3 regions of the Simiduia agarivorans SA1 genome follow, and region 1 is predicted to be linked to each of the others. Evidence: predicted binding sites of a transcription regulator. Region 1 holds the regulator's gene; each other region holds the start of a gene.
The links. Region 1 encodes LexA, which represses DNA repair genes until DNA is damaged. Its sites were predicted from a motif close to ACTGTNTNTANANACAGT; they were not measured.

Region 1 (9,973 bases):
TGAAGTATGGCGTCAGCCCGGGTTGCGCCTTGCTCGCCTTGAACAGGATCTGCCCGACCCGGATCACCTGACGGTATTCGATGTGGTCGCGCGTGCCTTTGCCGACGTTGGCGAACGCATCGCCACTTATCACCGGTTGCTGGCAACGGGGTCGGATGATCTGGAGCAGATCGGTCGTCTGCAATCGGAAATAGAAGCCAAAGATGGTTGGTTGATCGAGCAGAAAGTGACCGCGATCCTGACCCGGTTGCAATTGCCTGCAGATGAGTCCATGGGCTCACTCTCCGGCGGTTGGCGGCGGCGGGTGGCGTTGGCGCGCGCGCTGGTAACCGAACCTGATGTGTTGTTGCTCGACGAACCCACCAACCATTTGGATATCGAAGCGATTGAGTGGCTGGAGCAACAAGTGCTGGCCTACCGGGGCGCAATTGTTTTTATCACCCATGACCGCGCGTTATTGCAAAAGCTTGCCACCCACATCATAGAGTTGGATCGTGGGCATCTGCGTTATTGGGAAGGGGACTACGCCAGCTTTCTGACCTTTCGCGAAGCCCAGTTGGCGGAAGAGGCACGCCACAATGCCCTGTTTGACAAACGCCTGGCCGAAGAGGAGGTGTGGATCCGACAGGGGATCAAGGCGCGCCGGACGCGCAACGAAGGTCGGGTAAGGGCACTCAAGGCGATGCGGGTTGAACGCAGCGAGCGGCGTGAGCGCCACGGTCGGGCGCAGTTTGAAGTTCAGCAAGCGGATAGCAGTGGCAAACTGGTCGCGGAGCTGCACAACGTGTCGCACAGTTGGGACGAGAAACCCGTGATCAGGTGTTTATCCACCCGGATTATGCGTGGCGATAAAATTGGCATCCTCGGACCCAATGGGGCAGGAAAAAGTACCTTGCTCAAAATTTTGCTGGGTGAATTGGCGCCCCAGCAAGGCCAGGTGCGACTCGGGACCAACCTGACCGTTGCGTATTTCGATCAGCTGCGCAATCAATTGGAACTCGATAAACACGCGGTGGACAATATTGCCGAAGGGCGCGAGTTCATCGATGTCAACGGCAAGCGCAAACACATCATTTCTTACTTATCCGATTTTCTGTTTACCGGTGAGCGTGCCCGCACGCCCCTGTGTGCGTTATCCGGTGGCGAGCGCAACCGGGTATTGCTGGCCAAGCTGTTCAGTAAGCCTGCGAATCTGCTGGTCATGGATGAACCTACCAATGACCTTGACGTGGAAACCCTGGAACTGCTGGAAGAGTTGTTACTCAACTACGAAGGTACGCTGTTGTTGGTGAGTCACGATCGTGCTTTTCTCGATAATGTCGTGACCTCCTGTCTGGCGTTTGAAGGTGAGGGGGTTGTGAACGACTATGTGGGCGGTTATCAGGATTGGTTGCGACAAGGTGGCAGCTGGCACAAATACGAGAGGGATGAGTCCGGATATTCCGGCTCGGAGTCGCCCGAGGTGCCAGAGGCGAGCGTAAAATCGGAGCCTGAAAAAACAGAAAAACCGAAAAAGCTGAGTTACAAATTACAGCGTGAGCTCGACCAGCTACCCGGGCTTATAGAGTCATTGGAGAGTGAAATCGAAGGCTTGCAAGGTCAGATGGCCGACCCCGCGTTCTTCAACCAGGATCGATCGGTAACCGAGCCGTTGCTGTTGCAGCTGGCAGAGAAAGAAGCTGCGTTGGAACAGGCCTACGAGCGTTGGGCGGAATTAGGCGATTGAGTTGGCGTTGATCTGGCCGGCTGCCCAGGGGTTTAATTAATCTGCTTCGTTCACGCGCACGGCAAGCACATCGCAATTGGCACCATGCAGAACGCCATTGGCGGTGGAGCCTAAAAGCAACGCAAGGCCCTGCCTGCCGTGGCTGCCAACAACAATCAAATCGCAGCCCTGTTGTGCTGCCAGTTGATGTAACTCCGCCGCCGGTTGGCCAATGAGTAACTGACAGTCGTCCTCTGAGATTTGTGTGCGCTTGGCCAGCTGCTTGAGTTGTTCGTCGGCTTGTGCCTGGAGTTGCGTTTGGACTTCGGTGAGATCCATTGGGATGTCACCACCATAAGCAAAGGTCAGCGGTTCAAGCACATGCACCAGCGTGAGCCGGGCATTGTGATTTCGGGAAATCTGCCGGGCCCGCTCGATAATCTGGGCTGATTCGGGCGACAGATCTACGCCGACGAGCAGGTGAGAATAGTTATTCATTGGCATCTCCTGATAAGCTCAGTCTCAGTCCATACTAGCCTGCGCAGATCCGCAGAAAAAGGCAACTCATATTTGGGGGTAGCGTGAGCTATACAACCTGGCTTGTAATTTTAGCGGTCATCGCGCTTTGCATAGGGCCTGTGATGATGTTTCAGCCCAGTGCGCGCGATAAACGTCTGGCCAGCCTGCGCAGCCAGGCCATTAGCCGTGGCGCCCGTGTATCACTGGGTTCGGGCCAGGCGCAGGGTTTTACCCGCTATTCGATGCCGTGGCAGGCCAAGCGTCGCGATCGGAATTTCTGGCGTCTGATGCGGAAAAACTACTCGCATCCGGTGCATTTAGCGGAGTTCTGGTCGGTGGAGTCTACGTCCGAACCCGACCCGTCGGAGCGCGAATGGCTGACCCAGCAATTGCATGCATTACCTGCGTCCATAGGCTTTGTGGAAGCTGCGCCCGACGGCGTGGCGCTATTCTGGTCTGAACCGGCAGGCAAGGAGGAGTTGGCGTTTATTCTGCAATGGCTTGAGGTCGCGGCCGGTCGTTGACTTGGCGCTTCAGGCCTTGCCCTCCGGGGCTTACAGGCTGGCCCGTACTTGTCGTTGCCGCTTTTCGGTGGGTGGATACACACCTTCAAAACGGCGCCTAAATTACGAACCAGCCTGTAAGCCTGAGCATGCAAGGGGTTTTTCAACAGCCTGCTATCTATCGGTGCTGGTCGTCATTATCCGCAAGCATATCGTCCAGCATGGGCTCTGCTGTGTTGGCCTGTTTTTCGGGATTGAATTGAGATTCAGGCATGAGCGTTTCGCTGATTGACTGTCGATTGCTCTCGATAATTTCCACCAGCTGTCGGCTCATCTCGTGCCGTCGCGGATCTGAATGGGTCGACTGTACCAACATCTGGCGCGCCTTTTTGTAGTAGGCCTGGGCCGAAAACAGATTGCTTTTGTTGGTGGCCTTGTGACCTTGCGCCACCATGGATATCACGTCCACCATCAGGTGTTGGTAGGCCAGTTCTTTCAGAAACGCCTGCATTTCCTCGAGTGTGATTTTATTGTGACTCTGACGGTGCCGGATCACTTTGGCTGCTTCCGTCAAATGCTTTTGTGCCATGGCGATTTTTACGTCAGACTCCATGATCCTGTTGGGGCGCGTTTGTCTTTCCGTGATTTGCTGGCTGCGGGCTTCAGCGGAATTGAGTGCCGATTCCAGATAAGGCAGGGAGGAATCCAGTTCTATCATCATTTTGTACATATCGATGATTTCATCGTTGATTTGGGTGAGGATATCCGGGCTCTCCACCAGTGGACTCACCTGGAGCAACAAGGATTCCAGCTCGTCGACCCGGAGCTTTAATTTGTGCAGCCGGATCCGCCGCGAGCGGAGTCGTTCCTCGCGTTGGTTGGCAATGCTGACCACGAGTAAGGAAAGCAGTGCGATAGAGCAAAAAATGATCAGGTAGGCCAATTCTGGGTCCTGAAGCTAAAAATTTTCACAAGGCTGTCGGCCGGTTCCGCTAAAGCTTGAAGGCTTGCGGGATAAATTTTATAAAAATCAGTAGGTTAAGTGCCGTTTTGTGTAGTGACTCCAGACTCAGTTTAGACCCTGATTCTGGGCTTTTTGTGCCGATGTGCTAAACACTTATCACTTGACCCTGTGAGTTTCAGGTTTTATATATGCGCACCCTGAGTTGCTGCCAATGGCGTTTGCGGGGCCTGTTCGCCTTGTACAAGTCCCGATGGGGTCTTATAAATAGTTTTGTCAGTTGCGCGTATATAAAGAACAAAGAAGCAAAATTCGAGAATTTTTATGGCTAAAGCACTTGTCATCGTGGAATCCCCGGCCAAGGCAAAAACGATCAATAAATACCTGGGCAGTGATTTCGTCGTTAAGTCCAGCGTGGGGCATATCCGCGACCTACCCACCAGTGGCAGTGCAAAGGGTGCCGTAGACCCAAAGGAGCGGGCCAGGCAAGCCGCCATAACGCGCAAAATGTCGCCGGAAGAAAAGGCCAGGCACAAGGAAACCAAAGCCCGGGAACAACTGATCAACCGCATGGGCATCGACCCTGAGCATCATTGGCAGGCCCAATACGCAATCTTGCCGGGCAAGGAAAAAGTGGTTGCTGAATTGCGCTCACTGGCGGCCAAAGCCGATGAAATTTATCTCGCAACGGACTTGGACCGCGAAGGAGAGGCCATTGCCTGGCACCTGCGGGAAGCCATTGGTGGTGATGAATCACGCTACAAGCGCGTAGTGTTCAACGAGATTACCAAATCCGCTATTCAGGAGGCGTTTTCGGAACCCGGCTCGCTGGATATGGACCGCGTAAACGCACAGCAGGCCCGCCGCTTTCTGGACCGGGTGGTGGGTTATATGGTGTCTCCCCTGTTGTGGGAAAAGGTTGCACGCGGGCTGTCTGCCGGGCGGGTTCAGTCTGTTGCGGTGCGTTTGTTGGTCGAGCGTGAACGTGAAATCCGCGCCTTTGTTCCCGAAGAATACTGGGATATTTTTGCCAATCTGACCAACCAGCAACAGCAGTCATTGCGCTTTGAAGTCAAACGCCATGCAGGGCAGGCATTCAAGCCGTTGAACGAAGCCGATGCCATGGTGGCGGTTAAGGCTTTGCAGCCGGCCGAGTTCAGGGTGGCAGAGCGGGAAGACAAACCCACAAAATCAAAACCGTCGGCGCCGTTTATCACCTCTACTTTGCAACAGGCTGCCAGTACGCGGCTTGGCTTCTCGGTCAAGAAAACCATGATGATGGCGCAACGGCTGTATGAGGCGGGCTACATCACCTACATGCGAACGGACTCGACCAATTTATCTGCGGAAGCCGTGAACGCCTGTCGTCACTACATCCAGTCACAGTTCGGGGATCGTTACCTGCCCGAAGCGCCTAATACCTACGGCAGCAAAGAGGGTGCACAAGAGGCTCACGAAGCCATCCGGCCGTCCGAAGTAACCTTGATGCCCACGCAACTCAAAGGCATGGAGCGGGATGCCGAGCGCTTGTATGCCTTGATCTGGCAGCAATTTGTGGCCTGTCAGATGACGCCAGCTGAATTTACATCGACCTCCGTTGTGGTACATGCGGCGGACTACGAGTTGCGCACCCGCGGGCGCGTGATCCGGTTTGATGGTTTTATGAAAGTCATGCCGCCGCAAGCCAAAAAAGACGAAGACGTGGTATTGCCCGACGTGAAAGTGGGCGAGCTGTTGAACCTGGTCAAACTCGAGCCAAACCAGCATTTCACCAAGCCGCCCGCACGATACTCGGAAGCGGCGTTGGTGAAAGAGCTTGAAAAGCGCGGTATTGGCCGGCCTTCAACCTACGCTGCGATTATTTCCACCATTCAGGATCGGGGTTACGCGCGTCTGGAAGGGCGGCGGTTCTTTGCTGAAAAAATGGGGGACATCGTCACCGAGCGCCTGGTCGAAAGCTTCGATGATCTGATGGCTTACTCCTTTACCGCAGAGTTGGAGCAATCGTTGGATCAGATCGCGACCGGTGAGCGCGGCTGGCAGGACGTACTGGACGAGTTTTACCAGAACTTTTCCAAGAAACTGGCAGAAGCCAAAGCGGCCGACGGCGGTATGCGCGCCAATGATCCCACCGATACCGATATCGCCTGCGGTCAGTGTGGCCGCCATATGCAGATTCGCACTGGCTCGACGGGTGTGTTTCTGGGTTGCTCGGGCTACGGTTTACCACCCAAAGAGCGATGCAAAAATACCATGAATCTGGTGTCCGGCGATGAAGTGATCAGTGCCGATGACGAGGACGCAGAGACTCAGGCATTGCGCAAAAAGCGGCGCTGCAAATTGTGCCGTGCGGCCATGGACAGCTACCTGCTGGATGAAACGCGCAAGCTGCACATCTGCGGCAACAACCCCGATTGTTCCGGTTTTGAAGTGGAAGCCGGTAGCTTCAAGATCAAAGGTTACGATGGGCCCACGCTCGAGTGCGATAAGTGTGGCAGCGAAATGCAGCTCAAAACCGGCCGCTTTGGCAAGTACTTTGGCTGCACCAATGAGGCCTGTAAGAACACCCGCAAGCTGCTTAAAAATGGCGAAGCGGCACCCCCCAAAATGGATCCGGTGCCCATGCCGGAACTGGCTTGCCAGAAAGTGGACGACACCTACATCCTGCGCGATGGTGCTGCAGGTTTGTTCCTGGCTGCCAGTCAGTTTCCGAAAAACCGCGAGACCCGGGCACCGCTGGTGAGCGAATTGCTACCGCACAAGGATGAGATCGATTCCAAATATGCGTTTCTTATGAAGGCGCCTGTTGTGGACGACGAAGGTAATCCCACGCTGGTCCGGTTCAACCGGAAAGAAAAAACCCACTACGTCCAGTCTGAAGTGGATGGTAAGGCATCGGGTTGGAAAGCCGTGTACGAAGGCGGCAAGTGGGTGACCGAGGTGGCACGTAAAGCCAAAAAAGCCCCGGTCAAGAAAAAGGCAACCAAGAAAAAAGCCCCGGCCAAAAAGGCCTGAGCCATGGCCGCCAGCCTGAATCAACAATTTGCCTGGTGTGAGCTGCTGCTGGCCCAATGGGGCGCTGACAGTCTGCCGTGGCGACAGGACGCGTTGGTGCAGTCGCTCAGCTGGCACCTGCACATCGCCTATTGTGCGTTGCTGCGCGATATGGCGGGCGCTGCGCGTTTGCCGCTGACGGTGGCGCCTACCAGTGTTCTCGCCCTGATCGAACGAATCCCGGACGGCCGTAACTGCCCTGCCGAGTGGGAAGAGCTGGCGCAGCTGGAGTCCGGGGATAGTTGGCTTTCGGCTTTACGCTCACAGCCGGCGACGCCCGCCCAGGTATTGGACACAGGACAAGCGCAAAACGCCTTGATTGCCTCGAGCCAGGGTGCGGCTCTGGATGTGAATGGTTGCCGCGAGGCGCTGGTGGCGCTCAAACGCTTCACCGAGCGCTGGCGAGAACTCGGGCAGGAGTACTAGCGGCTTTCGCTGCCTCCAGACCGGCGCGCATGATATGCAAAATACTGTTAGACTAGCGTCTGAATGCAGTCAGGAGTAAGCATGTCCTCTGATTTATACGAAATCATTGAGCTCTCAACCGGTGAAATCGCATTGCGGCGGGCAGCGGAAGAGGGTGAGCCGCTGGTGGTGATTAAGTTCTCCGAGGAGTCCTTGTATTTCTTGAAGGATGCTAAGTACGAAGTTGCCAAGGCCATGATTGAAGCCGGTATGGAAGCCGCCGGTGAGGCAGCTATAGCGTCCGGCATAGAGCCTGACGGTGGCGATATCACCCGCGATCAAACCAAAACACTGCATTGATCTCAAGGGGCTGATGGTGACACGGCTGGCCAGCCGCAATGGCCGGCATTAAAACCACCCAAGCCTTAATTAATCCCGGGATTCGCGATCCCAGTTCGTGCGGCTTACCTTTCAATATTGCCCTGACAGGGTTTTTAACCGTGTTCTAGTGCAAGTTGCCTTTTACCAGGAGCGCCCTGCAATTCCCAATGCTTGCGGCTTGCTCCATTTCCGCCGTAATGGCCGATTCAGCGTTGATTTCAGCAACCACCGTATGGCTGTTCCCTGCGGCGAGAGCCTCCCAGGTCATCCACAGTGCACTTTCGGGCGAGTCGGCCCGGATTACCCTGATGCTGCGAGGGTTTAATCCTTGCTGTCGTAACCACGCCTGGCTGATGCTGCCGTGGCTGATGATGGTAAGCCAGCGCTGGTCATCTTCATTGCCCAGAAAGCGCAGCATGGGCAGTAATAGCGCCGATTGCTGGCTCCAGGGAATGATCAGCTCGGTGACCCGATGCTCTGGGGCATGGGGCTGGGTAAAGGCGTTGGGGGATTGTTGCAGCGCCAGATTCATCACAGTTTACCCCGGCGCATGACACCCACGCTCAAGCCTTCGATGGCAAATTCTTCCGATTTAAGGTCGACTTCAATGACCTCAAAGTCCGGGTTTTCCGGGTGCAGTCTCACGCTGGCACTGCCGCGCTTGTGCTCAAACCGTTTGACCGTCACATCATCGCCAATGCGCGCCACCACAATATCGCCATTGCGGGCGTTCTGTGTGCTGTGTACCGCTAACAGATCCCCATCGAGTATGCCGATGTCTTTCATACTCATCCCATGTACGCGCAGCAGGTAGTCGGCGCGGGGGCTGAAAAAATTGGCGGGCACTTCGCAATACTCTTCGATATTTTCTTCGGCCAGTATGGGGTTGCCCGCGGCCACCCGGCCCACCAGAGGCAGGCCGGTTTCTGACTCCGGTAACCGGATGCCCCGGGATGCGCCGGCCACCATCTCAATGGCACCTTTGCGCGCCAGCGCCTTCAGGTGTTCCTCCGCGGCATTGGCCGATCGGAAGCCCAGTTCTTGTGCGATCTCGGCACGGGTTGGCGGGTAGCCGGTTTCATCAATGCAGCGTTTGATCAGGTCGAGCACTTCCTGTTGACGGGCGGTGAGTTTGATCATCCGTAGCTCCTGAGGCTGGTCTGTTTATTTGTACAGTTGCTGTGATTATATACAGTAAAATTTATTCGGCAAGCAGTTGCGGGGAATAGCTATACTGAATTGGAAGGAAAAGAGAATAGTGCATTGATATATAAGGAGTTTTTATGTTTGATGCAAAAATGCCAGAAGCCTGGCGGGTGCTGCGAATTCAATCTGAACTGGTGGATGGGATAGAGCAGCTGATCAAAATCAAAGGTGCTGTGACCGTATTCGGCAGCGCCCGTACGCCGGAAGAACATCCCTATTATGCGGCGGCGGAAACCCTGGGTCGCCTGATGGCAGAAGCCGGGGTGCCGGTGATTACCGGTGGCGGACCCGGCATCATGGAGGCGGCCAATAAGGGCGCGAAGGACGCCGGCGGCGTCAGTATCGGGCTCAATATCACTTTACCCATGGAGCAGGCGCCCAATCCCTACCAGACCATCAGTCTGACTTTCCGGTATTTCTTTGTCCGCAAGCTCATGTTTGTCAAACACGCGGTCGGGTTTGTAATCATGCCGGGCGGTTTTGGTACCCTCGATGAGCTGTTCGAAGCTCTCACCCTGGTTCAGACCGGCAAAGTGGCCAGCTTTCCGATTGTGTTGGTGAATCGTGAATACTGGGCCGGGCTGGTGGACTGGTTAAAAAACCGGATGTTGGCCGATGGCAATATCAATCTGGAGGATATGGCGCTGGTGCAGGTGGTCGATACGCCGGAACAGGCCGCCGATATTATCAAAGCCCACCTGGTGGCACGCAATGCGGGGTCCAGTTAAGGGGGTGTTTCAGGCATCGTCAAAGCCCTCGAACGTATCGCCCTCTAGCAGGTCGATGACGCTGTCGGGATCAAACGGTGTGGTGGAATCATTATCTGGCGCGTTGGGTAGGGTTGCGGTGTCACCAAAGCCCGCCATCGCATCTTCGGGCTCTGCGGCGTATTGCAGCGCCAGTGCCTGCCAGTTTTCTGCATCCAGCTCGTCGAGGTCGCCATCAACGTACTGGATGGCGATGCTGGCGGTATGCTCGTCGATCGCCACAATCTCAAAATGCTGACCGGTTTCGACGTTCAGATACCATTGTCCGGTGCGCGCCAGTATTTTCATCATTGCCACCTCCTCAAACACTATACGCCCACCGGTGATTTTTTACACAATGGGTATCCTTGACAGAAAATTAATGTAAACGTATGTTCGAAAGCTTATATTGACTGCCACGCCTGAACATTCAAGAGACTGTCCATGTCACAACCCGATACCGTAGCCCGCATTCTCGATGCAGCCGAAGCGC
Region 2 (9,973 bases), 770 kb from region 1:
CTAACACGAGAATGGCGGGACGATGGGCACCAGTAAACAAGTCGACCTCCTGAGGGCTGGCATAAAGTTCGGGTCAACGCACCCAAAACCCGCGCGCGGGCCATGGGTAACACCTTTTTCAGGCTGAGCAAAGCAACCATGCATTTCTGCACGTTTGCCGACGTTTACAGCTTTTCATGACAAGAAGAGCGCCGCAGGTTGTAAAAAAGCGAGATGAAACAGGGTTTCATCTCGCTTTTCAGAATTTGGCGTTGGACATTTCCTGCGGCCTTGGGCTTTGGTCAGACCTTACTTAGCCCGCAATTTTACGCAATGGTGCCGCCAGTGTCCACGTAAAAGCCGGGTAAATTTCACCCGGCCGGCACACTTTTGTCCTCACACCTTGAATTGCTTAACAATCTTGGCCATGCGGGCCGCCATTTCCGCCAATCGTGCTGTGCTGGTGGCGATTTCAATCGAGCCCTCGGAGGCCTTGCGGGCAACATCGGCAATGTTTTCCATGTTGCGTTCCATTTCACGGGTCGCGGCGCTTTGCTCTTCCGATGCACTGGCAATCTGGTTGGTCTTATCTTTGATGGCACCCACACCACCGGTGATGGCATCCAGCGCCTGGCTGGCTTCCTCGGCCTGGGTAACCGACTCAGAGGCCTGACCTGTGCCCTTTTCCATCATCTGCACCGCTTCGCGGGCACCCGACTGCAAGCGCTCAATCATCACCTGAATTTCCTGGGTGGACGATTGCGTGCGCGAGGCCAGGGTGCGCACCTCATCTGCGACCACCGCAAAGCCGCGTCCCTGTTCACCGGCCCGGGCCGCCTCAATGGCCGCGTTCAATGCCAACAGGTTGGTTTGCTCGGCGATACCCCGGATCACGTCCAACACGCTGCCAATGGAATCCGTCTCTGCGCGCAGCTTGTCGATCACTTCGGCGGCGGCATCAATGTCGCGGGCCAGCCCTTCAATTTTGCTTACTGTACTGCTCACAACGGCACGACCGGCATTGGCCTGCTTGTCGGCTTCCTCGGCGTTGGCGGCAGCCTGTGACACATTGGACGCCACGTCGCCCACCACGGCGGCCATTTCCCGCACTGCGGTCACCACCTGCTGGATTTCCGTTTGCTGGCGCACCACGCCGCGCTCGGTTTCTTTCGCCGTGCCGGACAGGCCATTGGCCTGGCTGTTGAGGTCAGTCGCCGTTTCCGCAAAGTCAGCGATAATGCCGTGCACCTTATCAACAAAGGTATTGAACGCGGTCGACAGGCGCCCCACTTCGTCCTGGGAATTCACCGGCAAACGCCGGGTCAGATCGCCCTCGCCCCCGGCAATGTCTTCCAACGCTTCGGCCACCGAGTTGATGGGGCCCACGATACCGGCCTGCAGTACGAAGGATATGATCGCAGCCAGAACACCGATGACCACCACGGTGACAATCGCGCCCCAGACTGCATCAGCAACGGCTTCTTTCAACTCATCCAGGCTGGTCAACAAGTAGATGGTACCGACTTTGCTGCCGCCCGATTCGATCACCGAGGTCACACTGACCCTGTCTTCAAGCAATACAACGCCGAGGTTGCCCGGGCTCGACGGGGCCCCTGCCGGCAAGCTTTCGCTGCCTTTACGGCCGCGCTCGTACCAAACAAAGGGTTTGCCATCACTGCCGTAAATGACTGCGCTCAACACCCGGTTCTGCAACTGCAAGCTGCCGAGAATATCGCGGGCCGACGCACTGTCGCCAAACGCAATGGCACCCACGGTGGCATTGCCGATAATCTCTGCAAGGTCCTGGGTATCCGATTGGATCGTTGCCTCAGCGCGCTTAACCTCCGCCCGTACCGACAGGGTACTGGAGATAATGACCGCCAACAGACTGGTGACGGTTATGCCCAGAAACACCTTCCACTTTAACGACAGGCTGAACATATTCATGTGATAGATACCTTAACTTTCAAGCACTTAGTATTTCCGGGCCACTATCGACCCAATCTCAATAATGCAGGTGACACGGTCAACCCGCTGGCAAGCAATGCAGTGCGATTAATCTGCATAGAGACCCGGTTACCCGAACCCACTACACCCACCATGCCACCTGCGGAGGCGAATCCCTCCATGTCACTTACCGACAGCACCTTCAGGTTATCGAGCCGTTGCAGGATTTCTTTAACTTCGGCCCTTAAACCCGCGGCAATAAACAACTGATGACAACCCGTAAATCCCCCGTCGGGTACCTGCTCCATCACGCGGACCACGATTTCGCGAGGCCCGACCCGGCGTCCGCCGAATTTGGCAGCCAGACTGCCCTCAAACGGATCGGGTCCGAGCACACACACCACAAAATCCGACCGACTGCCTGCAAAGGCTTCATCCGGCCAGGTTACGTGCTTGGCCAAACCCACCATAAAATCCGCCAGCACCTTGCGCCCGTTGTAGGTGTCGCTGAGACGATCCGCCAGCGACTGCTGGGAAAGCACCAGCCACAGGCCGAGCAGCAGCGTGCCTCTGAGAAGCAAATGCACAGATCTCGCAAAGGTTTCCCCAAACGCCACAGTGGTTCCTTCAGACGGTATTTATACAGGCACGCAAAAAGTGGCGAGCACACTTGAGCATAGTCATCAATCAGCCAAAGCACCAAATTGGCCCGACCAAAGGAGGGATTTGAGTCAGAAAAAAGCCCGCAAGGTGCGGGCTTTAAGGAGAACGGATAACGCGCAGGATCAGCGCAAGCCTAAAACATCCTGCATATCAAACAGGCCACTGTCTTTGCCTTTAAGCCAGGCGGCAGCCCGCACCGCACCGCGGGCAAACGACATGCGGGACGAAGCCTTATGGGTGATTTCAATGCGCTCGCCCTCGGCCATGAACATCACCGTGTGATCGCCAACCACGTCCCCGCCCCGCACGGTGGCAAAACCGATGGTATCGCGCTCGCGGGCGCCAGTCTGCCCCTCCCGGCCATAGACCGCCACCTTGTCCAGGTCGCGGCCCAGTGCATCCGCCAGGACCTCCCCCATGCGCAAGGCAGTACCGGACGGGGCATCGATTTTGTGGCGATGATGCGCCTCGTAGACCTCGACGTCGTAGTCGTCACCCAGTATTTCCGCAGCAGATTTAAGCAACTTGAAGCACAGATTCACACCTGTGCTGTAATTGGCTGCCATCACCATCCCGGTGGCATCGGCGGCCGCCAGCAGCTCGGTTTTTTCATCGTCGGAGAAGCCGGTGGTGCCTATCACTATAGAGCGGTGCGCGTCGGCACAGACCCGGGCATTGGCCAGCGTGGCTTTGGGGATTGTGAAGTCGATCAACACATCAAAATCATCGATCACCGCGTGAATATCGTCCACCACGGCCACACCCAGCTTGCCGACACCCGCAATTTCACCGGCGTCTGCCCCCACCAGGCTGGAACCCGGGCGTTCGATCGCCGCCGCCAGCTCGACGCCGTCGGCATTGGCAATCGCCTCGATCAGCATCTTCCCCATGCGCCCGCCGGCACCGGTTACTGCAAGTTTAACGGTCATAAAAAATCCTAATGTTGCCAGTGACTAGCAATAAATCAGTCGCTTATATTTTCATATCGCCAAAAAAGTTTTTCATGCCTTCAAACCAGCTGCTCTGGCGTGGCGAGTGCTTGTCACCGGTCATGGTGGACTGGAACTCTTTCAACAGTTCTTTTTGCTTGTTGCTGAGATTGACCGGTGTTTCCACGACCACTTTGCACATCAGGTCACCGGGGCTGCCTCCCCGCACGGGCACAACCCCTTTGCCGCGCAAACGGAACATTTTTCCGGTCTGGGTTTCCGCCGGCACTTTCAGTTTGACCCGACCGTCCAACGTGGGCACTTCCAACTCACCGCCAAGTGCCGCATCCACAAAACTGATAGGCACTTCGCAATAGAGGTTGCGGCCATCGCGCTCAAAAATACTGTGCTCTTTCACGTGCACCTGCACGTACAGATCACCGGGCGGGCCACCGGCCTCACCGGCCTCCCCTTCACCGGCCAGACGAATGCGATCGCCGGTATCAACGCCTGCCGGCACTTTGACTGACAGGGTGCGGGTTTCCTCTTTGCGACCCTGGCCGTGACAGCTGGTGCAAGGATCGGTAATGATGGTGCCACGCCCGCGACAGTTGGGACAGGTTTGCTGTACCGAGAAAAACCCTTGCTGCATGCGAACCTGACCGATGCCACCACAGGTGGTACAGGTACTGGCTTTGGTGCCTTTTTTCGCACCCGTGCCATCACAGGGCTCGCAGGCGACCAGCGTCGGTACTTTGATTTTTACCGTGGTGCCTTTGACGGCGCTTTCCAGATCCAGATCGAGGGTATAACGCAAATCGGAGCCGCGCGCAGGGCCACCCCGACCGCGGCCACCGCCGCCACCAAAAATGTCGCCGAACACATCGCCAAAAATATCGCTGAAATTACCAAAGCCCTGGCCGCCGCCACCGCCGCCCGCCATACCCTCAACACCGCGGTGACCGTACTGGTCGTAGGCGGCGCGCTTCTGAGCATCGGACAAAACTTCATAGGCTTCGTTAGCCTCTTTGAACTTGTCTTCGGCCTCTTTGTTATCGGGGTTGCGATCCGGGTGAAATTTCATAGCCACGCGACGATAGGCCTTTTTCAGCTCCTTTTCGTCGGCGCCGCGCTCCACACCCAGCACTTCGTAATAATCACGCTTTGACATAGTTTCGGTATCTTCGCTAAAAACAATGGCGCGGCTTTGCGGGCCGCGCCTGAGAGAAGGTTAACACCGGGCGAACAACGCGTTCGCCCGTGTCCGAGCCACGAGACTTTATTTCTGCTCGTCTTTCACTTCTTCAAACTCGGCGTCTACCACACCGTCATCGGCTTTGGCCTGCTCGGCACCGGCTGCGCCCGCGCCGCCGGCGGCCTGTTGGGCCTGCGCCTGCTCGGCATAAAGCTTCTGTGCCAGCGAGCTGGATGCTTCGGTCAGCTTCTGGGTCGCCGCTTCCATGGCCGCCTTGTCGTCACCTTTGACCGCCGTTTCGGCTTCCGTCAGTGCCGCTTCGATAGCCGCTTTCTCTTCCTCGGTCGCCTTGTCGCCGGCCTCGGTCAGCGTCTTTTTGGTGGCAGAAATCAGGCCATCCAAGGTGTTGCGCGCAGTGACCAGTTCTTCGAACTTTTTGTCTGCCTCGGCATTGGCTTCGGCATCGCGCACCATCTTGTCGATTTCGTCATCGGACAGACCCGAAGAAGCCTTGATCACGATGGACTGCTGCTTGCCCGTGGCCTTGTCTTTCGCGCTCACGTTCAGAATACCGTTGGCGTCGATGTCGAAGGTCACTTCAATTTGCGGCATGCCACGGGGTGCGGGCGGAATGTCGGCCAGGTCAAAACGACCCAGCGATTTGTTCTGCGCCGCTTGTTTGCGCTCACCCTGAACCACGTGAATGGTCACGGCAGTCTGGTTGTCATCGGCTGTAGAGAACACCTGCGACTTTTTGGTCGGGATAGTGGTGTTCTTGTCGATCAGTGGCGTGGCCACGCCGCCCATGGTTTCGATACCCAGGGTCAGCGGGGTTACGTCCAACAGCAGTACGTCTTTCACGTCGCCGGACAGTACCGCACCCTGAATCGCAGCACCCATGGCCACCGCCTCATCGGGGTTCACATCCTTGCGCGGCTCTTTGCCGAAGAATTCGGTCACGTATTTCTGTACCAGCGGCATACGGGTCTGACCGCCCACCAGAATCACGTCGTTGATCTCGCCCACAGACAGGTCGGCGTCGGCAATGGCCTGCTTCACCGGCTCCATAGAGCGCTTCACCAGATCTTCGACCAGTGACTCCAGCTTGGCGCGGGTCAGCTTCACCACCAAGTGCTTGGGACCGGTGGCATCAGCGGTGATGTAGGGCAGGTTCACTTCAGTCTGCTGGCTGGAAGACAGCTCGATCTTGGCCTTTTCTGCAGCCTCTTTCAGACGCTGCAGTGCCAGTGGATCGTTGTGCAGATCAATGCCGTTGGACTTTTTGAACTCGTCCGCCAGGTAGTCGATCAGGCGCAGGTCGAAATCTTCACCCCCCAGGAAGGTGTCACCGTTGGTGGCCAGCACTTCAAACTGGTGCTCGCCATCCACGTCGGCGATTTCGATGATGGAGATATCGAAGGTACCGCCACCCAGGTCGTAAACCGCAATGGTGCGATCGCCTTTCACCTTGTCCATGCCGTAGGCCAGGGCCGCGGCAGTGGGTTCGTTGATGATGCGCTTCACTTCCAGACCGGCAATTTTACCGGCGTCTTTGGTGGCCTGACGCTGGGAATCGTTGAAGTAAGCCGGTACGGTAATTACCGCCTCGGTCACCGCTTCGCCCAGGTAGTCTTCGGCGGTTTTCTTCATCTTTTTCAGCACTTCGGCAGAAATCTGCGGCGGCGCCTTACGGTCACCCTTCACTTCTACCCAGGCATCACCATTGTCGGCGCCAACAATTTTGTAGGGCACCATTTTGATGTCTTTCTGCACTACGTCATCGGTGAACTTGCGGCCGATCAGGCGCTTCACCGCGAACAGGGTGTTAGTGGGGTTGGTGACGGCCTGGCGCTTGGCACTCTGGCCAACCAGTACTTCGCCATCTTCGGTGAAAGCGACGATTGAGGGCGTGGTGCGATCACCTTCCGCGTTTTCGATCACGCGGGTCTTGTCGCCTTCCAGAACGGACACACAAGAGTTGGTGGTGCCCAGGTCAATACCGATAATCTTGCCCATGGAAAAATCTCCGAATAAAAACTTGTTTCAAATGCGGCGCCGGTTCAGTCCAGCGCGGCCGGTTGTTTTGCCTTGTTCTCTATATTGGCGCTGTTTGCCAATTTTCAAGGCGTGATAACAGCAATTTATGGTGCCTTTGATACCACCACCATGGCCGGACGCACCAGGCGACCGTGCAGGGTGTAACCCTTCTGGAACACATCCATGACGGTATTGGGTTCCATGTCCGGGTTGGGCACCTGGGTCATGGCCTGGTGCAGATTGGGGTCAAACGGTTCGCCCACGGGGTTAATCTGGACCACCTGATGGCGCTTGAGACCGTCAATGAGACTTTTCAACGTCAACTCAAGCCCTTCGGCCACCGACTTCATCGCCTCGTCATCGGCGTTCACGTTGGCCAGGGCACGCTCGAGATTGTCGGCCACCACTAACATGTCCTGCACCAGTTTCTCCTGGCCGAACTTGTGGGCCTTCTCTACGTCCTGCTCCGCACGGCGACGGGCGTTCTGGGCCTCGGCAGCGGCGCGCAGCGCGGTGTCTTTTGCCTGCTGCAACTCGGCTTCAAGGCGCGCAATGTCGGCCTCCAGGCCCTGGGGTTCTGACAGCTCAACCTCCACATCCGGGCTGGCTTCGGCTTCTACCGCTACATCGGTTTCTTCAACGGGCGGCTTTTGTTGTTCAGTCGACACGCGTGTTCCCCTGTTCAAACTGGCTGATAAGTACTCTGATAAATGATTACTGCGGTGTGATTACCACAACCTGCAGCCTATATGGGGGCTCACACGCGCCATTCAAGTGTTATGCCGGGCTTGAAAAGCGCAAAAATTACTGTATAAATAAACACTGTTTACATATACATGGATTTTTCGCCCTGGTGACCGCTTATGTTAACGCTTCTGTGCATCCGCAATTTCACGTTGGTAGAGCAGCTGGATCTTGAACTGCACGACGGATTAACCGCCATTACCGGCGAGACCGGCGCAGGCAAATCACTGCTGCTGGATGCGCTGGGTATGGCGCTGGGCGAAAAAGCCGATGCCGATAAGGTACGGCATGGCTGTCAGCGGGCGGAAGTCAGCGCCACCTTTGATATCACCCAGTTACCCCGCGCCAACAAGTGGCTGAAAAACAATGATTTCGAGACCGATAGTGAGTGCATACTCCGTCGCACACTCACTGCTGAAGGGCGGTCACGGGCCTTCATCAACGGCCAGAGCGCAACACTGGCACAACTGAAAACCCTGGGCGAGCTGCTGTTGGATATTCACAGCCAGCACGCTCACCAGAACCTGCTCAAACCCGACCACCAACGCGCGCTTGTAGACCAGTTTGGCGGCCATACCAGCCTGTATCAGGCGGTCAAGGCCAGCTGGAAAGAGTGGCAATCACTTGCCGCTCAACTGCAGTACCAACGCGACAACGAGGCCGAGATGAGCGCGCGCAGCCAGCTGCTGCGCTATCAGGTAGAGGAGCTGGATCAACTCAACCTGCAGCCGGGCGAGCTGGAGCAACTGGAAAGCGAGCACCGGCAGCAGGCCAATGCGGAGCAAGTACTCACCAGCAGCCAGCAACTCGCGGCTCTGTGCAGCGATGACGAGCAGGGCCTGCTGGATGGGCTGCGCAAAGGCTTATGGCTACTGCGGGAGCTGCCCGATAAATCGAGCCAATTGCAAGAAGCAGAGCAATTGCTGATCAACGCTCAGATACACATCGAGGAAGCCGTCAGCGCCATCGAGCACCACATCGACAGTTTTGAAGCCGACCCGGAACGCCTGCAATGGCTGGAGGCCCGCCTCGACAGCATTTACCAGATCGCGCGTAAACACCGCGTCAGCCCCGGACAGCTGACAGAGTTACATCAGCAGTTGGCGGAAGAACTGGCGCCGCTGGCGGCAGCAGAAGGCGGCCTGGATGGCCTTGCCCACGCTACCGCAGAGGCTGAGCTTAATTACCGCAAGCTGGCCACAGAGTTGTCGCAACAGCGTAAGCAGGCCGCCACCCAGTTATCACGTGGCATCAATCGTCAATTACAACAATTGAGCATGGCCGGCGCGCTGGTGGATATCGCCGTCACCGACGCCGACGCTTCGGCGACCGGTACCGATGCCATCGCCATCAATGTTGCGACTAACCCCGGGCAACCGGCGCGGCCGATGGCCAAAGTGGTCTCGGGCGGTGAATTGTCGCGCATCAGCCTGGCCATTCAGGTTTGCGTGGCCAACAAATCCACCATCCCCACCTTGGTATTCGACGAAGTGGATGTGGGCATTGGCGGCGCGACTGCGGATATCGTTGGCCGACTGCTGCGCCAGCTGGGGAAAGACGGGCAGGTCATTTGCGTCACCCACCTGGCGCAAGTCGCCAGCAAGGCCCACCAGCACCTGCAAGTGCGCAAGTTGCAACGTAAAGGCAACAGCCAGTCCACTCTGGTGCACCTGGCCGGCGAAGAAAAAATCGAGGAAATTGCCCGCATGATGGGCGGCGTGGAGTTGACCGAGCAGACGCGCGCGCATGCGCGCGAGATGCTGGAGCTGAGTTGCTGAGAAACCTGGATTAATTTACTGAAGCGGCGCGGCGGCCCTGTGGGAGCGGCTTCCCAGCCGCGAAACATCTGGCGACGTCGATATTAATCAGGATAGGTCCCCACCTTTCGCAGCTGGGAAGCCGCTCCCACAAAACGCCCGCGCGCCAAGGGAATGACGTCACTTCTTCGGCTTCACGTAAAGCACCAGGTTGTGGTCTACCAGCTCATAGCCGTGTTTCTCAGCGATCATCTCCTGCAGCGCTTCGATTTCATCGTTGTGAAACTCTATAACTTTGCCGGTTTCGGTGCAGACCATGTGATCGTGGTGGTCACCGCGATCCATTTCGAACACGGAATGGCCACCATCGAAGTTGTGACGCGTCACCAGACCGGCCGTCTCAAACTGGGTCAACACCCGGTAAACCGTCGCCAGGCCCACGTCTTCGCCTTGCTCCAACAAGGTTTTGTACACTTCTTCCGCGCTGTAATGATGGGTGCCATCACTCTCCAGGATCTGCAAAATTTTCACGCGTGGCAGGGTCACTTTGAGCCCCGCTTTGCGAAGTTCCTGATTCTCTGAGCTCATTTGGCATCCTCTTTTGATTATCTGGCGACTTGCGAGTGAGTCCGGTATTATCCCCGTTCGCTTGAACTTGTGGAACCCCTTAAATGCAGTCCCCGATCCGTTTCATTCAGTCCCGACTACGCGCTAACACCTTG
Region 3 (9,973 bases), 1.6 Mb from region 1:
CGCGTTGCAGCGTAAAACTCAGCGTCGGCGACGAATACTCTCTGCCACCTTGGTGCGGGCATCCAGTCGGGCCATCAGGGCCGCCATATCATCCGCTTCGGCAGCGACTTTGCGCTGTTTAGCGGCTTCACGGGCGGCTTTTTCCTCGGCGAGCGCGGCCTTGATCCGACGCTCTCTTGCAGCCGCCGACTCCACCTTGGCCTTGCCGCCGGAAGCCGGTTTCCGGCTGCTGGCTTTGGACGCAGAACGAACGCTTTTTGCGGGGCCCGAGGATTTCAGCTGGGATTTGCGTCGCGCTTCAATGCTGGCAATGAGTGCGCGCATATCGGCCGCATCTTCGGTGCTTTTGGTTTGCCGCAGAGCCACCGATGTGGTCGCCGGGTTTACCGGCACGGGATCGGGCGTCTGAAGTGGCTGTGGCTTCTGCTTCTGTTGCAGTTGTTGCTGCTCTTGCTGCTGACGCCGATCCTGCAACCAGCCATCCAAATCGTCATCCGCGTCTTCATCCGTGCCTTCCAGAAGGGATTTATCAATGGTGGCGGTGACTTCTTTGCGCTGAGTGACTGAGCGAATCAATTCTGCCTGTAATTCCTCCTGTGCTTCGCGACACAGGGCAGACAATTCGCGCGCATTGTCCGCATCAGCGTACTCCGCCACGTCAAAACCGTCCGCCCCCTCAGTCCTGAGCAAATCATAAAGCGGGCCCGGCACCCCCTCCTCGGCCTGAGTGAGCAACATTGCCCAATGAAAATCCAAATCCACGCGACAACTACCCACAAAGGCCCGTCCACTGGCCTTGTGTGTGGCGGAAAACACAATCACAGACTTACTACCTCAAGTACATCGGTTCTGAATAAGTGCCGGCAGGTTTCACCGGCGAAAGGCGCGGGATTATAGTGGCATGAATAAAAATCACCAGATTGACAGCTGCAGAGGACTAAGTTAACGAACGGTGCCAGACTACAGATCCACGATCGGGGGTCGGCGCGTTATGCCTGCGATCTACCTTCTATATATAGGCGCCAATATGATTTTTTCAGGGGCCCGTTAAAACAACGCCAATTGGGCGCCGGCGTCACCCTGTCGCGGTGCTAACTTTACCCCTATCCCCAAGAGCCGGACCGGAAGGTTGTGGCGATCCAGCGCCTCTGAAAACAGACTCTTATACAGGCACGCCCCAGGTTTAATACCCGCTCTGGCCAAGGTGGTTACAGAAAAGTCCGAAAATTTCACTTTGACAAAACAGCCAGAGATGAACAGGCCAGACTCGATTTTCTGCATTCGTTGATCAAGCTCAATAAGCAGGTCGGGCACCCGTTCAAGGCAGGCATCCCGACCGATCAGATCTGTTGCATAAGTGTGCTCGACGCTCATGCTCTTGCGGGTACGCGTCGCGGCGACAGGACGATGATCTATTCCCCGACACAAGGAGTACAGGCGCGAACCAAAGCTGCCAAAGTGGGAAACCAGCTCCATTTCACTCCGGGCCTGCAGATCCTTGCATTGATGAAGTCCCAACGACTGCATTTTGGCCGCGGTCACTCGCCCAACACCAAATATCTTGCTTACCGGCAATCCAGCGACAAACCCGGCCACCTGCGCCGGCTTGATGACACACAGGCCGTCAGGCTTATTCCAATCACTGGCAACTTTTGCCAGGAACTTGTTAGGTGCCACGCCGGCAGATACCGTGATTCCCACCGCAGCGCGTACCTCTTTTCTGATTGCCTCCGCTATCAAGGTGCCACTGCCAGACAACAGTCCGCTGTCGGATACGTCCAGATAGGCCTCATCCAATGACAATGGCTCAATGACCGACGCATAATGAGAAAAGATCTCATGCATATCCTTCGACGCCTGCTTATAGACTTGAAATCGATGAGGCATCAGCACCAGATGCGGGCAAAGTCGCAATGCCGTCGCAGTCGGCATTGCAGAATGGATACCAAAACGCCTCGCTTCATAGTTACAGGTTGAAATCACACCCCGGCCACTCGCGCTACCACCGACAGCAATAGCTTTACCCACCAATTCAGGGTGATCCCGCAACTCCAACGCCGCATAAAAACAATCGGCGTCGATATGAATAATTTTTCGGACTGAAGGCTTATCGCTCATACTGTAATTATATACAGGCCAAATGCCGTGCGCGAGATAAAAAAGTTTTGACCGGTGCTTTGCCAGCGCCCGAAAAGGGAATTCAATCCAACAAATAACGAAGACCAGAACGTTCGTTTTCCGGGTTTCTTTGGCCTGTTTCGGGAGCCATTTTGTCGATCCGAAATCGGGCGCTTTTTTTTAAAAAAAGCACCCGCAAAGCCAACCGACCCCTCAACTGAAGAAAAAAACATATTTTTTTCAAATAAATTGGTTTTTTTTCAACTTTTCAGCAGATTTTTTTTGTAATTTGCTTGAATTTTCACCACAATTGCTTAACGTATACACGCCGAACCTTTTTTTCTTAAACAGCTGGCATTTTTTTCACAAAAACAACCAAGGAAAATACACCATGGCTGCACGTAAAACCAAAGCTGCTAATCCAGTTGCAGAACTGGAAAAACAACTGGCAAAAGTCCAGGCCGACCTGTCCAAAGCTCGCGCCAAGCAGGAATCTGATGCTTCCAAGGAAATTGCTACCCTGAACAAGGCAGCCACCAAAGCTGCCGCCGACGCCAAAAAAGCGGCTGCTGCCCTCGCTTCTGCCAAGAAGAAGAAGAAATCTGCAGCCTCTGTTAAGGCTGTTGAGAAAGCTGCTGCTAAAGCCGCTGCTGCCAAAGCCGCTGCTGCTGATGCAAAAGCCGCTGTTACCGAAGCCAAGGCTGCTCTGAAAGCCATTAAGGCTGACAACAAGGTTGCCGCCCAGCTGGACAAGGCTTACGCCAAGCAGCAGGCTGTAATCGCCAAGAAGAAGAAGGCTGCAGAGAAGAAAGCCGCAGCCAAAGCCAAGGCCAAAGCCAAGAAAGACGCGGCCAAAGCCAAAGTAGCGGCCAAGAAAGCCGCCATCAAAGCCAAGGCTAAAGCCAAAGCTGACAAGGCCAAAGAGAAGGCCAAGGCCAAGAAAGCCGCCGCTAAAGCCAAAGCCGCCGCCAAAAAAAGCCGCTGCCAAGGAAAAAGCCAAAGCTAAGAAAGCCGCCGCCAAAGCCAAAGCAGCTGCCAAAAAAGCCGCTGCCAAGGAAAAAGCCAAAGCCAAGAAAGCCGCTGCCAAAGCCAAGAAAGCTTCCAAGCCTAAGGCCAAGAAAGCCGCCAAGCCAAAAGCTGCCAAGAAAGCCGCCAAGCCAAAAGCCGCTAAAAAAGCCGGTGCCAAGCGCGGTCGCAAGCCAAAGGCTAAGTAAGACCTGATAGTGCTATGAGAAACGGGCACTCAGGTGCCCGGTTTTTTTATTGTGTCGCGTTTCTCTCTACCAGAAAGTCCACAAATGCCTGGTTTGCCAGGGAAAGATACCTGTCTTTTCGCCATGCGATTCCCAATTCCAACGGTTTGGCACCACTGATCGGCACGCCTTTTAACGCAGGTTCCGCACTGGCCATCATTTCCAACGTCAACGCTACCCCCTGGCCCGCAGCAACATACTCCGTCATCAGACGCAATAAATTGGTTTCGAGTGCAATCCGCAGGGCAACACCCCGCTTTTGTGCCTCGGCTTCTAACCAATCTCGCAGAAAGTAGCCTTTGCCGTACACCACCAATGGTTGCGCTAATAAATCCTCCAATGCGACCCGTTTACGTGTAGCCAGAGGGTGCGAAGGCGACATGCAAGCCACCAGATTCTGGGCGATCAACTGACATCCGGCCAACTGCGAGGGCAATTCGCGCAGATTCACTACCGCCATATCGATATCGCCCGCCAACAACCGCGCTTGTGCTGCCCGAGTGCCTTCTCCGGACACCTCGAAATCGATCGCAGGATGGCGGGCACGGAATTCAGCAATCAAAGACGGTAAAAAGTAAGAGCCCACCATAGCCGACGTGCCCAGTCGCACCTTACCTCGTTTAAGCCCACCCAAATCCGACATTTCCAGGCGGGTTTGCTCGAACTGTGCAATCAGTTGACGCGCACGGGACAACAACACCTGCCCCTCCGCTGTCAGCGTTGATCGCCGCTCTGTGCGATCAAACAGCTGGACACCCAATGACTGTTCCAGCTTTCGGATTGACACACTGATAGCGGACTGCGCAATGTGAAGCTGGTTCGCTGCGCTGGTAAAACTGCCGGAGTCGGCCACAGCGATGAACACATGAAGTTGCCTGATATCCATGAACCAATCTCTTTAATGTATGACTGCCATACATATTATATATTTTTTATATGAAAATGCCTTTGCTACACTCTCCAGTCATGTAGCGGCCCATCTTGGCCGTATCCCAAAGACCTTTCGAAGCCGGACCTGAATCCTGAGGTGCATTATGAGCGCGCAAAACCACTGGGCGAAAAATTTTGACTGGGCCGATCCGTTCCTGATGGATCTGCAACTCACTGAAGAAGAACGCATGGTGCGCGACACCGCCCACCAGTACGCGCAAGATAAACTGCTGCCCCGCGTGCGCGACTCATTCCGTAATGAAACCACCGACCCCGCCATTTTCCGCGAGATGGGCGAACTGGGCTTGCTCGGCTCGCCTCTGCAGGGCTACGGCTGCCCGGGGGTGAGCTACGTGAGTTATGGTTTGATTGCACGCGAAGTCGAGCGCGTAGACTCCGGCTTCCGCTCCATGATGAGCGTACAGTCATCCTTGGTAATGTACCCGATCTACGCCTACGGCTCGGAAGCACAGAAAGAAAAGTACCTGCCAAAACTGGCAAGCGGCGAATGGATCGGGTGTTTCGGCCTGACAGAGCCCGACCACGGCTCGGATCCCGCCGGCATGGTGACACGGGCACGCAAAACCGACGGAGGTTATCGTCTGAGCGGTGCAAAAATGTGGATCACCAACTCGCCCATCGCCGATGTATTCGTGGTGTGGGCAAAAGATGACGAGCAGGTCATCCGCGGTTTTATTCTCGATAAAGGCATGAAAGGTCTGTCCGCGCCCAAAATCGAAGGCAAACTGGCGTTGCGTACATCGGTCACCGGTGAAATCGTAATGGACGATGTGTTTGTGCCAGAAGAAAACCTGTTGCCCGGCGTGACCGGCCTGAAAGGCCCGTTCGGTTGTCTGAACAGCGCTCGCCTGGGCATTTCATGGGGTGCACTGGGCGCAGCCGAAGCCTGCTGGCACTCTGCGCGCGACTACACACTGGAACGCAAACAGTTTGGCCGCCCGCTGGCTGCCAATCAGCTGATCCAGAAAAAACTGGCGATCATGCAAACCGATATCAGCCTGGCGCTGCAGGGCTGCCTGCGCGCCGCACAATTGAAAGACCAAGGCCAACTGGCGCCCGAGCTGATCTCCTTGCTGAAGCGCAACTCTTGTGTAAAAGCGTTGGAGATCGCCCGCGAAGCCCGCGACATGCACGGCGGCAACGGTATTTCCGATGAATACTGCGTCATGCGCCACATGGTCAACCTGGAAGTCGTCAACACCTACGAAGGCACCCAGGACGTTCATGCGCTGATTCTGGGCCGGTCTCAAACCGGCATCCAGGCCTTTTATTAATCGAAGCAATCGATGATGAACACGCCTTTACATGGTTTAAAGGTACTGGATATGTCCCGCATTCTGGCTGGCCCCTGGGCCGGTCAGTTGCTGGCAGATCTGGGGGCCGATGTGGTGAAAGTCGAACGTCCCGGTGCGGGTGATGACACCCGCCATTGGGGCCCACCCTACCTGAAAGACCGCAATGGCGAGGATACCGAAGACGCGGCTTACTTTATGGCCGCTAACCGGGGCAAGCGCTCGATCGCACTGGATATCACCCAACCGGACGATCAGAAAATCATCCATCAGCTGGCGCAAAAGGCCGATGTGATTCTGGAGAATTACAAAGTCGGCGGGCTCAAAAAATACGGCCTGGATTACGACGCGCTCAAGTCAGCCAACCCCCGGCTGGTGTATTGCTCAATCACGGGCTTTGGCCAAACCGGCCCTTACAGCCAGCGCGCGGGCTATGACTTCATGATCCAGGGTATGGGCGGACTCATGAGCATTACCGGCGAGCCCGACGGAATGCCGGGCGCAGGGCCTCAAAAAGTGGGCGTTGCGGTCACCGATTTGTTTACCGGCCTGTATGCCACTATTGCAATCCAAAGTGCACTGCTGGAGCGCGAACGCAGCGGTCAGGGGCAATACATTGATCTGGCGTTATTCGACGTGCAGGCGGCAGTGCTGGCGAATCAGGCCACCAACTACCTGGTGGGCGGCATCACGCCAAAACGCATGGGCAACGCACACCCGAATATCGTTCCCTACCAGGCGTTTGCCACCGCCGACGGCCACATGATCCTGGCAGTCGGCAACGATGGACAGTTCAAAAAATTCTGCCAGGCAGCCGGCAAACCCGAACTGGCAGACGACCCTCGTTACGCGACCAATCCGGCCCGCATCGCCCACCGGGAACACATTTGTGCCGAAGTCGCCGCACTGTTGGCCGCCAATACCACACAAGCCTGGTTAGACCTGCTGGAACCCCTGGGTGTCCCGTGCGGGCCAATCAATTCAGTCGATCAGGTGTTCAGTGACCCGCAAATACTGCACCGCGGCATGCGCGTTGAGCTGGAGCACCCTGTCACGGGCACAGTGACTTTACCCGGCAACCCGATTCATTTCGGCAGAAGCGATCTGAACCTGCGTCAGGCACCGCCCAAACTGGCAGAGCACCAGAGCGAGGTTATAACGGATTGGCTGAACGGCGATTAAACCCGTCTTACCGGCCCGGCTGATTGGCCGCCCTTGGAGCGATCCGGGTGGTGGCAGAGGCAATGTTTTCGCCGTCACAATAAGCGGTGTATTCCAGCGGTGCACCGGCAATATCAGTGGCGTCGAAATGTCGCTCAAAGTAGAAATGCGCGCCGGGGCTGCCATCGCGTTCAAACTCATCTATCCGGCTGGCGCGCCAGTTCTCAATGCTGTCCAGCCAGGACAGATCTTTCATATTAACCAGTTCTTCCTGCCAGCGGCTCAGGCAATGCTCATAAAACGGCCGCTCCAGAATGCTGGGGTCGTAGTCGACCTTGGCTTCCCCACTACTCACATCCAACGACGCCAGGGTCAGTCCATCGTATAACAACAGAAATGTACGGCTGTTTTCATCGCGACAGGTAATGCCGAACACAGGGTGCTCGGGCGTGCTTTTGGTCCGTGCGATTTCACCGCGAACCAGCGTAACACATCGATCGGTAGCCACTGCAGACTCGGCAACCGCTCGTAATGACGTCCAATGCAAGGCATAGCTTTTAGGCAGCCAGAGTCGATTGATATCCAGCTCAGACGCAAGCGTGAGCGGTGCACTCAGCAAAAAGCTAATTGAACATGCAAGAAGAGTTTTACGCATACCGCTCCAGCCCCTGATGAATAACCGGGCCGGACAGGCAGGGTTCAGGTACCGGAGCCGGCCATAATGGAATATACAAAAGCATAGAGCATCAACCGTTGCTTCTCCTCCATTTCGAGAAACTCCACGCCATACACGGCAGGATGACCGGATGCCATTTCCTGTGTGCTGCGCTCTACCCTCGCGCGCACCACCGCCTCGAGTGACAAAGTGCCGGAAAACTTCACCAGTTCAATCTGACTATTCAGCGTGATCACATCGCCCACTTCGGCGATGGGCGCAGTGAGCGCAACTCTCGCGCCAAGTACGCTGATATCGGAGTAGAGCCCATCCGCCGTAGCCGTTTGCAGCCCCTGGGTTACACTGGCCGACACCGGCAATTGCAGCTCGATGCGGGTAGCCCCGCGGATTTCCTTAAAACTCAGGCGGGCAGGATAGCTGAGGAAAATCAGCGCCTTCGGATGAGTGATAATCTGTTCAACCTGGCTGGCAAACGCCAGAATGCCATTGCCCGCCATGATTTTCACCAACAGCTTCTGCCCAGAGCGAATACTGGAGGCCTTGGCCGCTTTCGGTAAGGTCACCAACAGGTATTCACCGGGCACACAGCCCACCAACTTTGACGCAAATTTAAACGGCGAGCCGCCCGCACTGGCGCCTTCCAGCGCCAGCGGATACCCGAAAGGCAGCTGATACTGCTCAAATGTCTTACTTCCAGACTCACTCATTCACTGACGGTCACTTTGCGATTGGGGTCGATTTTATCCAACAATTTCAACGCCAGCACTTTCAAACGAGCAGGCAACAGCAGCATGGCTGGGGTCACCAATAGCGTCAGAATTGTTGAGAAGATTAGACCATAGACAATCGCGCTCGCCAACGGCACCCAGAAGCTGGCCACAACACCACCTACAACCACATCGCGCCCGATCAGGTCCACCGACATATTGGTTGCAATAGGCAACAACCCGAGAATGGTCGTGGCGGTGGTCAGAAATACCGGCCGTAGGCGCTGCGCACAGGCCATGACAATGGCGTCAATGGGCGCCAGATCCGGCTGTTTTTCCCGCAGGTGATTAAAGGTATCAATCAAAACAATATTGTTGTTCACCACGATCCCGGCAAGCGCGACTATCCCGACCCCGGTGAGAATAACACTGAAGGTGGATTGGGTTAGCAGCAAACCAAGCAAGACCCCGGCGGTCGACATGATTACCGCTGAAAGAATCAGGGCGGCCTGATAAAAACTGTTGAACTGGGTCACCAGAATAATAAACATGAGAAACAAGGCCAGCGAAAACGCTACGCTCAGGAACGCAAAGGATTTAGCCTGTTCTTCATTCGAGCCACGAAACACTGCCCTGACGCGGGGATCCAGCGGATGCTGTTCCAGCCAGGCCTGAATTTTTTTAACTTCAGTATCGACTACCTCACCCGGTTGCACATCGGCCTTGACCGTCATCACCTCGATGCCATTGTTGCGCTGCACCTTATCCACTTTGGGCTTGGCCACCGGGGTCACAAAGCTACTCATAGGCACAGGCCCGTTCAATGTCGCGATACGCAACGAATCCAATACCCCGACGCCTCGGGCATCCATCGGAAATCGCACGCGGATATCCACTTCGTCATCGGCATCGTCCGGGCGGTATTCACTGACTTTGACACCATTGGTCACCAGTGAGACTGCGTGCCCCACATCCACCATGCTCACACCCAACTGCGCAGCCACCGCGCGATCCACCTGCATTTCCCATTCGATGCCAGGCAGCGGACTTGTATCGACGATATCGCGCAGGGTTGGAAACTCGCGCTCCAGCGCATCGCGTAACCGCCGTGTCTCCCGCATCAGCACGTCACTGTGAATGGACTCCAATTGAATCTGGATCGGTTTGCCTTGCTGAGGCCCGCCCTCAAACGGATCGGCAGAGACTTTTATGCCGGCCATATCGGCGGTTTTTTCACGGATCTCGGCAAACACCGCATGGCTTGAGCGGCCCAACGTTGCCGGATCGTATAGTTCCACCAGCATGGTACCGATCTGGTCTTTGGAGGATTCGCGATTGCCACTCTGGCTGCTGGAGCCTCTGCCAGTTGCGGTATACACCACATACACACCATCCACCTGCAAAACCCGCTGCTCGACCTCCGAGACCAGTGCTTCCATTTCATAAACGGAGAAGTTGCCTTGTGCACGCACAGCAACGGTGCCGTATTTTTCCTCCGTTTCGGTGAAGAATTCCACGCCGGCGTTATAGGCACCGTAAGTCTGGAAAATGCCAAACAGTCCCATAAACGTCGCCAGAGCGACCAGTGCCGGCCAGCGCATAAGTTTTTTCAGTACCCGCGCATAGGCACCCGTAATACCGCCCAGCCGGGTCGGTTCTTCGGACTCCAGACTTTTAAGATAATTCTGCACTTCCAGTGACATGCGGGTACGCCCCATCAAAGACCCCAGCACCGGCGCAAAAAACAGTGCGTAGACCAGCGAGCCCACCAGAACAGCAAACACGGTCACGGGCAGATAGCGCATAAATTGCCCC

Region 2: a site for LexA is predicted at 7,557-7,574, ahead of recN (DNA repair protein RecN). Genes of this name have one in related genera too.
Region 3: a site for LexA is predicted at 2,119-2,136, ahead of dinB (DNA polymerase IV). Genes of this name have one in related genera too.

The regions. Positions count from the first base shown of each region.
Region 1 is NC_018868.3:245,016-254,988, forward strand. It holds gene M5M_RS01120 (ATP-binding cassette domain-containing protein) at 1-1,726, shown strand, start outside; gene M5M_RS01125 (universal stress protein) at 1,763-2,203, opposite strand; gene M5M_RS01130 (hypothetical protein) at 2,347-2,748, shown strand; gene M5M_RS01135 (hypothetical protein) at 2,906-3,670, opposite strand; gene topA (type I DNA topoisomerase) at 4,013-6,703, shown strand; gene M5M_RS01145 (DUF6586 family protein) at 6,707-7,168, shown strand; gene M5M_RS01150 (hypothetical protein) at 7,250-7,507, shown strand; gene M5M_RS01155 (cell division inhibitor SulA) at 7,653-8,063, opposite strand; gene lexA (transcriptional repressor LexA) at 8,060-8,668, opposite strand; gene M5M_RS01165 (LOG family protein) at 8,812-9,462, shown strand; gene M5M_RS19240 (DUF6763 family protein) at 9,472-9,792, opposite strand; gene M5M_RS01175 (TetR/AcrR family transcriptional regulator) at 9,925-9,973, shown strand, end outside.
Region 2 is NC_018868.3:3,774,998-3,784,970, reverse strand. It holds gene carA (glutamine-hydrolyzing carbamoyl-phosphate synthase small subunit) at 1-40, opposite strand, end outside; gene M5M_RS16870 (methyl-accepting chemotaxis protein) at 376-1,926, opposite strand; gene M5M_RS16865 (YfiR family protein) at 1,971-2,543, opposite strand; gene dapB (4-hydroxy-tetrahydrodipicolinate reductase) at 2,712-3,518, opposite strand; gene dnaJ (molecular chaperone DnaJ) at 3,562-4,689, opposite strand; gene dnaK (molecular chaperone DnaK) at 4,798-6,729, opposite strand; gene grpE (nucleotide exchange factor GrpE) at 6,855-7,418, opposite strand; gene recN (DNA repair protein RecN) at 7,614-9,272, shown strand; gene fur (ferric iron uptake transcriptional regulator) at 9,432-9,839, opposite strand; gene M5M_RS16830 (outer membrane protein assembly factor BamE) at 9,923-9,973, shown strand, end outside.
Region 3 is NC_018868.3:1,847,858-1,857,830, forward strand. It holds gene M5M_RS08160 (hypothetical protein) at 19-822, opposite strand; gene dinB (DNA polymerase IV) at 1,048-2,118, opposite strand; gene M5M_RS20140 (hypothetical protein) at 2,510-3,124, shown strand; gene M5M_RS08175 (LysR family transcriptional regulator) at 3,379-4,257, opposite strand; gene M5M_RS08180 (acyl-CoA dehydrogenase) at 4,406-5,596, shown strand; gene M5M_RS08185 (CaiB/BaiF CoA transferase family protein) at 5,612-6,796, shown strand; gene M5M_RS19465 (hypothetical protein) at 6,804-7,430, opposite strand; gene M5M_RS08195 (flagellar brake protein) at 7,475-8,158, opposite strand; gene M5M_RS08200 (efflux RND transporter permease subunit) at 8,155-9,973, opposite strand, start outside.